Regions from separate parts of the Rhizobium sp. YAF28 genome, predicted to be linked through region 2. Evidence: predicted binding sites of a transcription regulator. Region 2 holds the regulator's gene; the other holds the start of a gene.
The links. Region 2 encodes PhoB, which activates phosphate uptake and scavenging genes when phosphate is short. Its sites were predicted from a motif close to TGTCATNNANCTGTCAT; they were not measured.
Positions count from the first base shown of each region.

Region 1 (4,400 bases), on a different contig from region 2:
ACGATAACCTGCCGCTCGTCGCGGGAATCGCGGGTGCGCTTGATGAGGCCGTTCTGTTCCAGCCGTTTGAGGAGAGGGGAGAGCGTGCCGGAATCGAGATCGAGCTGCTCGCCGATCGTCTTGACTGGCAGTTCGGCCTTTTCCCATAGCACTAGCATGACGAGATATTGCGGATAGGTGAGGCCCACCTTGTCGAGTATGGGCTTATAGGCGCGGGTAAAGGCATGCGCTGTCGCGTAGACCGCGAAACAGAGCTGCTTCTCCAGCCGCTTTTCCTCTTCCGGTATTTCCATCACTTTCGCAGGTCTCGCTTTCATCTCTGCCATCCCTAGAGGTCTTCATTGTCCTCTTTTCAAATTCCGAATGCAATTTGCAAAATTCACTTGCGTACAATTTAATTGGGCGTTATTAAAAACTCAACCCGAACGAACGGGGCCAACCACAGGAGATTGTTATGCCTATTCTCTATACGACCAAAGCTTCCGCCACCGGTGGCCGCGCAGGCCGAGCCGTTTCCGAAAACGGTGTTCTCGACGTCACGCTGACCGTGCCGAAGGAACTCGGCGGCGACGGCGCAACGGGCACCAATCCCGAACAGCTCTTTGCGGCCGGTTATTCGGCCTGCTTCCTCGGTGCTTTGAAATTTGTGGCCGGCAAGGAAAAGGTCAAGATTCCCGAGGAAACCACTGTCTCCGCAACCGTCGGCATCGGCCCGCGTGAGGATGGCGGCGGCTTCGGTATCGAAGTAGCCCTGACCGTCAACATCCCGGGCGTCGACCGCGAAACCGCTGAAAAGCTCGCTGCGGCGGCCCACATCGTCTGCCCTTACAGCCACGCCATGCGTACCTCGACCGAAGTTCCGGTCACGGTTGCCTGATTACTTGCAGCACCAATGAATAAAGGCCGGGGCATTGCTCCGGCCTTTTCTTTTGAATTAATGCGCCGCCTGCTGCGTCGGGCCGGGCAGTTGGTCCGCATCTGTCAGCGTGCCCAAGAAGGCGACGATGTCGTCGATTTCCGATTCCGTCAGCGCCGGCGGGTCGCCGGGCTTGCGGCCGAAGGGCGGGTCCTGATTGAGATTGTCCCAATAGACCTGCGGAACATCGTCATATTTGCGGATCGTGCCATCGGCATTCTTCGGATACCAGCGGCCGGGATCGCTGTCGCGCGTAGCGTAGAAGGAGACGACGTCACGCAGCGAATGGAAGTAGCCATTGTGGAAGAAGCTCTTCTTCAGCGCCACATTGCGCAACGTCGGCGTGCGGAACAAGCCGCAATAGTCCGGCCGGTTCCTGAAGTCGGCACGCTGAGGGCCGCAGAGGCCGAGATCGTGATAATCAGGGTCGCTGTTGGCGGGGATCGCCATGTTGCGCGGCACCGCCAGCCCGAGGAAGCCGAAGTCGGAAAATTGCGGCGGCTCGCCGTCGTTGGCGGGCTCGCTCAAATGACAGCTCGAACAGTTTCCCTTGGCCGGATCCTCGAAGAGTTCACGCCCATGCATCTCCTGCGCAGTCAGTGTCCCCTTGCCGGCAAGGAAGGCGTCATAGCGGCTGGTGTAGGGGTAGAAATCCGCGCCGCTCTGCTCGAAGGTGCTGAGAGCCTCGACCGCACCCTGGAAAGCATCCTTGGCATTACCGAATATGTCCTGGCCGAAAATCTCCCGGAAATCCTCCGCATAGACCGCCTTGCCGAGCGAGGCGACGACCTGGGCCTCATCCTTGTTGCCCATTTCGAAAGGCGAAAGCAGGGGGATCTTCGCCTGATCGTAACCGTGGTCCACGCGCCCGTCCCAGGTCAGGCCACCTGTTGGCCCGTTGTCGACGCTCTCGTCGCCTTCGTCTTCGGAATCGTAGAAATGCTCTGTGAACGAGGGTATCGCCTGCAGGTAGCGCAAGGTTGGCACGGCGCGCAGTCCCGGCTGGTCCATATCCGGCCCGCCCATTTCGATCGGCGTCGCGGAAGACGGGGCGAAGCCGTGATGCGGATCGTGGCAGGAGGCGCAGGCCTGCACGCCGGAGGCGGAAAGCGACGTGTCGGAGAACATCTTGCGGCCGAGTTCCGTCAGCGCTTCGGCGCGGACATAGGCTTGCGCCCGTGACATGGGGCCGGGATGCACACCGCCGGCAACGGCCGCGCTGCTTTGCCGCAGGGGCAGAATGGCAAAATCGAGCGCTGTCGCTGCCAAACCGAGCGCCAAGCCAGACCGGAGGAGCCAGATAATCTTCGTCGCCATGTCAGGGATTCCAATGGGTTAACATTGTGGGCCCTCATGATCGAACCTGACTGCAACAGATTGATGACGCGCGCGTACCGGCCGCAGCCGCAACCCGTCCGATGTCACAAAGTTGATAGATGGCGGGAATAGCGTCTCGCCTGCGCTTGGCCATTCCACGTCCGCCCGGCGCCCCTCTAGCCACGCCCCCTTAGCCATGAGGTATCCCGCCATGACCAGACTGAATCTCCTCCGCAATCTTTCGCTGGCCGGCTCGGCCATGCTGCCGCTGGTATCAGCCGCGGCCGCCTATGCAGCACCCGCCGGTATGGACAAGATCCAGAATATCGTCGTCATCTACGCTGAAAACCGCAGTTTCGATAACCTCTATGGCAGCTTTCCGGGCGCCAACGGCCTTGCCAATGCAAGCGAAAGCCAGGCACGGCAGCTTGATCGCGACGGCGCGCCGCTCGCCGAACTGCCGCCTTCCTGGGGCGGCCTGACCGCCAAGGGTGTCACGCCCGCCATCACCGAGGCCCAGTCCGCTCACCTCGCCAACGCCGTCTTCTCGATCGACGATCCCAAGGGTTTTGCCCAGACGACAAACGTCATCACCCGCGACCTCTGGCATCGTTTTTATCAGGAGCAGATGCAGATCGACGGCGGCAAGAACGATAAGTTCGTCGCCTGGGCCGATTCCGGTGGCCTCGTCATGGGCCATTATGACGGCTCGATCCTGCCCATGTGGCAGGTCGCCAAGAAATACGTCCTTGCCGACAATTTCTTCCAGGGCGGTTTCGGCGGCTCTTTCTTCAACCACTTCCAGCTGATCTGCGCCTGCGCGCCCTATTATACGGATGCCGACAAGAGCCCGGCCAAGCCGACGATCGCCAAGGTCGATGCCGACGGCATTTCGCTGACCGTTGCCGACAACGGACCGAAATCCGCCCTCGAAGGTGCTCCGAAATTCGTCTCCGACGGCAACCTCACACCGGATTTCTACGCGGTCAACACCATGCAGCCGCCTTATCAGCCGAGCGCCAACGCCCCGGCCAAGGACGGCGATGCAGCCTATGCCGATCCCTCGCAGCCGAACACCCTGCCACCGCAGCACGAGATTACCATCGGCGACCTGCTGTCGCTGAAGGGCGTCACCTGGGCATGGTATAGCGGCGCTTGGCAGGCAGCACTCGATGGCAAGAATGCCACGCCGGTGCCCAACTTCCAGTTCCACCACCAGCCCTTCAACTACTTCGCCAACTATGCGCCGGGCACGGCCGCCCGCGCCGAGCACCTGAAGGACGGCGGCCTAGGCGGCGAAGCCTTTATCAAGGATATCGACGACGGCAAGCTGCCGGCCGTTTCCTTCTACAAGCCGCAGGGCAACCTCAACGAACATGGCGGTTACGCCGATGTTTCGAGCGGCGACCAGCACCTCGCCGATCTGGTCTCGCATCTCGAAAAGAGCCCGCAATGGGAGCACATGCTGGTCATCGTCACCTATGACGAAAACGGCGGTTTCTGGGATCACGTCGCTCCGCCGAAGGCCGACCGCTGGGGCCCGGGCAACCGCATACCGGCCTTCATCATCTCGCCCTACGCCAAGGGCGGCATGGTCGATCACACCCAGTATGATACGACTTCGATCCTGCGCCTGATCACCGCCCGTTACGACCTGCCGGTGCTGCCGGGCCTGCTCGCCCGCGATAAGGCGTTGGCGCTGAACAGCGAGGCGCCGATGGGCAACCTGACGGCAGCGCTTGATCTGTCGCGCTGATCGTCGCGACAACGCTATGTCTTCTCCCCACAGGTTGGGGAGAAGACTTCGACTTCCGGATGTTTATCCGTTGAGCGCCCGCATGCCGATTTCGCCGTAGCGATCTCCGACGGCGCGGGGCAGGGCCCTGGCGATTTCCTCGAGATCCTGTGGTGTAAGATCAACGCCAGCCGCTCCAAGATTCTCGTCCAGTCGCGCGCGGCGGCGGGTGCCGGGAATGGGCACGATATTTTCGCCCTGAACCATCACCCAGGCGAGAGCCAGTTGCGCCGGTGTTGCGCCCTTGCGGCGCGCAATCTCTTCGAACAGGGCGACGAGCTCGAGATTGCGCTTGAAATTTTCACCCATGAACCACGGCGAGGTCCGCCTGTAGTCATCGGGCGTGAGTTCATCGACGGACTTGATCGCGCC
Region 1 is NZ_JBFRCX010000002.1:164,592-168,991, forward strand. Features, by position in the region: gene AB4Z13_RS05065 (MarR family winged helix-turn-helix transcriptional regulator) at 1-326, opposite strand, end outside; gene AB4Z13_RS05070 (organic hydroperoxide resistance protein) at 455-877, shown strand; gene AB4Z13_RS05075 (cytochrome-c peroxidase) at 935-2,233, opposite strand; gene AB4Z13_RS05080 (acid phosphatase) at 2,445-3,989, shown strand; gene AB4Z13_RS05085 (aldo/keto reductase) at 4,053-4,400, opposite strand, start outside.
Region 1: AB4Z13_RS05080 (acid phosphatase) is a predicted target of PhoB. The motif match lies at 2,286-2,302, and genes of this name have one in related genera.

Region 2 (4,400 bases):
ACAGCGCCAACAAGGGCCAGATCAATCTTTCGGTCGATGAGAAGAACCGTAAGGTCAACGACAAGCAGGTTGCCTGGATGAATGAGCTGAAGGCGAGCGGTGCTCTCCACAAGACGTTCAACACCGGCCTCTTCGTCAACGGCAATTCCAGCCGTCCGGAAGCCGCAGGTCTCGGCGTCGCCCTCATCGGCTCGCTCTACCTGATGCTGATCGTTCTCGTGCTTTCGCTGCCGATCGGCGTCGCTGCCTCGATTTACCTTGAGGAATTCGCGCCGAAGAACAAGCTGACGGACCTGATCGAGGTCAATATCAACAACCTCGCCGCCGTCCCGTCGATCGTCTACGGTCTGCTCGGCCTGTCGGTCTTCATCAACTTCGCCGGCCTGCCGCGTTCGGCACCGCTGGTCGGCGGCCTGGTGCTGACGCTGATGACGCTGCCGACGATCATCATCGCCACGCGTGCAGCGCTCCGTGCCGTGCCGCCGTCGATCCGCGCGGCTGCCCTCGGCCTCGGCGCCTCGAAGATGCAGATGGTGTTTCACCACGTGCTGCCGCTTGCAATGCCCGGCATCCTGACCGGCACGATCATCGGCCTTGCCCACGCACTCGGCGAAACTGCGCCGCTGCTGCTGATCGGCATGGTCGCCTTCGTCGCCCAGGCGCCGAGCAGTCCACTCGATCCCTCCACGGCGCTTCCGGTTCAGGTCTACATGTGGGCCAACGAAGCCGAGCGCGCATTCGTGGAAAGAACCTCGGGTGCCATTATCGTCCTGCTCCTGTTCCTGATCGTCATGAACATGGGAGCTATCCTCTTGCGTCGTCGCTTTGAGCGCCGCTGGTAAACGGAGTAGAGATCATGAACATGTTGACGGAAGCTGCAGTTGAGAAGGCGCTGGACCAGAAAATGAGCAACGTCCCGTATAAGATGATCGGACAGGATGTCTCCGTTTATTACGGCGAGAAGCGCGCGCTTTTCGATGTCAATCTGAACGTCCGCGAAAACACCGTGACCGCCCTGATCGGCCCGTCGGGCTGCGGCAAGTCCACCTTCCTGCGGTCGCTGAACCGCATGAACGACACGATCGATGGCTGCCGCGTCACCGGCAAGATCACGCTCGACAGCGACGATATCTACGATCCTGACATCGACGTCGTCGAACTCCGCGCCCGTGTCGGCATGGTGTTCCAGAAGCCGAATCCGTTCCCGAAAACAATCTATGAAAACGTCTCCTACGGACCGCGCATCCACGGCCTCGCCAAATCCAAGGCCGACCTGGACCAGATCGTCGAGACGAGCCTGCAGCGCGCCGGCCTCTGGAATGAGGTCAAGGATCGCGTGCATGAATCCGGCACCGGCCTTTCCGGCGGTCAGCAGCAGCGTCTGTGCATCGCACGCGCCGTTGCCGTCAGCCCGGAAGTCATCCTGATGGACGAGCCCTGCTCGGCGCTCGACCCGATCGCGACTGCCAAGGTCGAAGAGCTGATCCATGAGCTGCGTGAAAACTACACCATCGTCATCGTGACGCATTCCATGCAGCAGGCCGCGCGCGTATCACAGCGTACGGCCATGTTCCACCTCGGCAACCTGGTCGAGGAAAACGACACCGACAAGATGTTCACCAATCCCGACGATCCGCGCACCCAGGACTATATCATGGGCCGGTTCGGCTGATTTTGGCGATGTGAAGCCTTCCCGATTTTCGAGGACAAAGCCCCATGGCATCGACACATATTTTTTCCGCTTACGATGACGATCTGAAATTCCTGTCCCGGCGCATTTCCGAGATGGGTGGTCTTGCCGAACAGATGGTCGGCGAGGCCGTCCGTGCGCTGGTCAACGGCGACACTGCGCTCGCCCAGAAGGTCATTTCCGACGACGTGATCCTTGATCACGCGGAACGCGAAATCAACGACAAGGCGATCGTCACGATCGCCCGTCGCCAGCCGATGGCCTCCGACCTTCGCGAGATCATGGGTTCGATCCGCATCGCCGCCGACCTCGAGCGTGTCGGCGACCTCGGCAAGAACACCGCAAAGCGCGTCATCGCCGTCCAGAGCACCGGCGTTCCGCGCAAGCTCGCCCGCGGTCTCGAGCATCTCTCCGAACTGGCGCTCGTCCAGCTCAAGGAAGTGCTCGACGTCTATACGACGCGTTCTGCGGACAAGGCCAAGTCCATCCGCGAGCGCGACGACGAGATCGACGCGATGTACACCTCGCTGTTCCGCGAACTCCTCACCTACATGATGGAAGATCCGCGCAACATCACGAGCTGCACGCATCTTCTCTTCTGCGCCAAGAACATCGAGCGCATCGGCGACCATGCGACCAACATCGCTGAGACGATCTATTACATGGCAACCGGCGCCCAGCCGGAGGGTGAGCGTCCGAAGGACGACAGCTCCAATACCGTCGGTGCGGTGACGGAGTAATCCGGACCTGCCAATTGCGTGCGCGCCCTGCGCTGGGGCGCGCAAAGGTCGCAGCCAATTCCAAGTTTCTGCATGGTCCGTTGCTTAAATCACCCCCGGTTTAAGGATCATGCATTAGGAGACTGACACGCATGATCCCAAGAGTTGCAGTTGTTGAAGATGAAGAGGCGCTGAGTGTGCTTCTCCGCTACAACCTCGAGGCTGAAGGTTTCGAGGTGGATACGATCCTCCGTGGCGACGAGGCCGAAATCCGGCTTCAGGAGCGCACGCCGGACCTGCTCATCCTTGACTGGATGCTGCCGGGCGTTTCCGGCATCGAACTCTGCCGCCGGCTGCGCATGCGGCCGGAGACCGAGCGCCTGCCGATCATCATGCTGACGGCACGCGGCGAAGAGAGCGAACGCGTTCGCGGTCTCTCGACCGGCGCGGACGACTATGTCGTCAAGCCCTTCTCCACGCCGGAACTCGTTGCCCGCGTCAAGGCGATGCTGCGACGCGCCCGTCCGGAGGTTCTCTCCACCGTTCTGAAGTGTGGTGATATCGAGCTCGATCGCGAAACCCATCGCGTTCATCGCAAGAGCCGCGAAGTGCGCCTCGGCCCGACCGAATTCCGCCTGCTCGAATTCCTGATGTCGTCGCCGGGCAGGGTCTTCTCCCGCTCGCAGCTTCTGGATGGCGTCTGGGGCCACGATATCTACGTGGACGAACGTACCGTCGACGTCCATGTCGGGCGCCTGCGTAAGGCGCTGAACTTCTCCAACATGCAGGATGTCATCCGCACCGTCCGCGGCGCGGGATATTCCATGGAAGCCTGATCCGAGTGATCGGAGGTCCAGACGGGTCGCTCGCTTGCCGGGCGGCCCGTTTGCTTATCTGGTGTCCTTCTGAAGAAACAGCGATGGGTAGGCCCGCCCTGTCCGTCGAGCTTGAAGCGACCTGTCTCGGCGAAGCACAGCTTCTTCTGGAAGCCGACACTAGGCGCCGAAAGCGAACTTCAAGAGGGTTTGCTTTCTACAGACGAATGCGTGCAAGAACTCGATCAAGAGCCTTTTGCAGAGCCACAGCGCCACCGAAATCGCGAAAGTCTTCGAGCACCTGTTCATTCAATCCGCCCTTGGTCGAATGCTCGCCGATGAGTTCATCAAAACTCGCGACAGGTTTCGAACGGGCAGCATGGGCGAGGCCGGAAAACAATTGACGGAGGTAGGCGTCGCCAGCCGTTCTCGAAAGCCCTTGGCTCTGCAGCCAGGTCGACGTCGCGTCCAGGATGCCGAAATAGGTGGCCATCAGGCAGCTCGCCACCGCGAGAAGTTCGAACTCAGGTCTGTTTTCAACCTGGATCGCCGTTCCGAGCGCCGAAAAGAGGGCGTGGGAAACCTCGTCGGGCGGGTAGATCGCAGTCGCGCCCTGAAGATCTGCGATGAACGGAAGTGGAATTGCCAGGCTCAGGCGAACTGGCTGATCGATCCACGCCAGCAGTTGATCCATTGGCGTGGCCGCGACGAAGCTGATGACATGGTGGCCCGGCCGAAATCGGAGCGAGCGGATGACCTCCTCGGCAATTTGCGGCCTCACCGCCACAAATACGAGATCGGATCGGTCGAGAACATCCTGGTTCCCCAAAGCGATCGACACATTCCGGTTTGCCGCCGCAAGGCGGGCGGCGACGCTTGCGCTGCGCGGTGACAGCACGATCGGTGTGTCGCGAAACGCTGTCTTGCCCAATCCGGTGACGACGGCCTCGGTAATCGTGCCCGTCCCGACGAACCCCATTGTCATCCGCTTTGGATCGATCTCCATTGGCACCCCTGACCGACTGTTTGCGCCGTGCTACTCCACGAGAATACCGCATCTGCATCAGAAAATCGCGTTACAGCGCCATGACCACCGTTCCATGCCAGCCTGGGGCTGAAACACATCGGTGGTGTTGGCCACGTAACTTCGCATTGTCAGGCATGGTGAACGACCGG
Region 2 is NZ_JBFRCX010000004.1:326,593-330,992, forward strand. Features, by position in the region: gene pstA (phosphate ABC transporter permease PstA) at 1-842, shown strand, start outside; gene pstB (phosphate ABC transporter ATP-binding protein PstB) at 857-1,672, shown strand; gene phoU (phosphate signaling complex protein PhoU) at 1,717-2,430, shown strand; gene phoB (phosphate regulon transcriptional regulator PhoB) at 2,562-3,245, shown strand; gene AB4Z13_RS11665 (pyrroline-5-carboxylate reductase) at 3,442-4,230, opposite strand.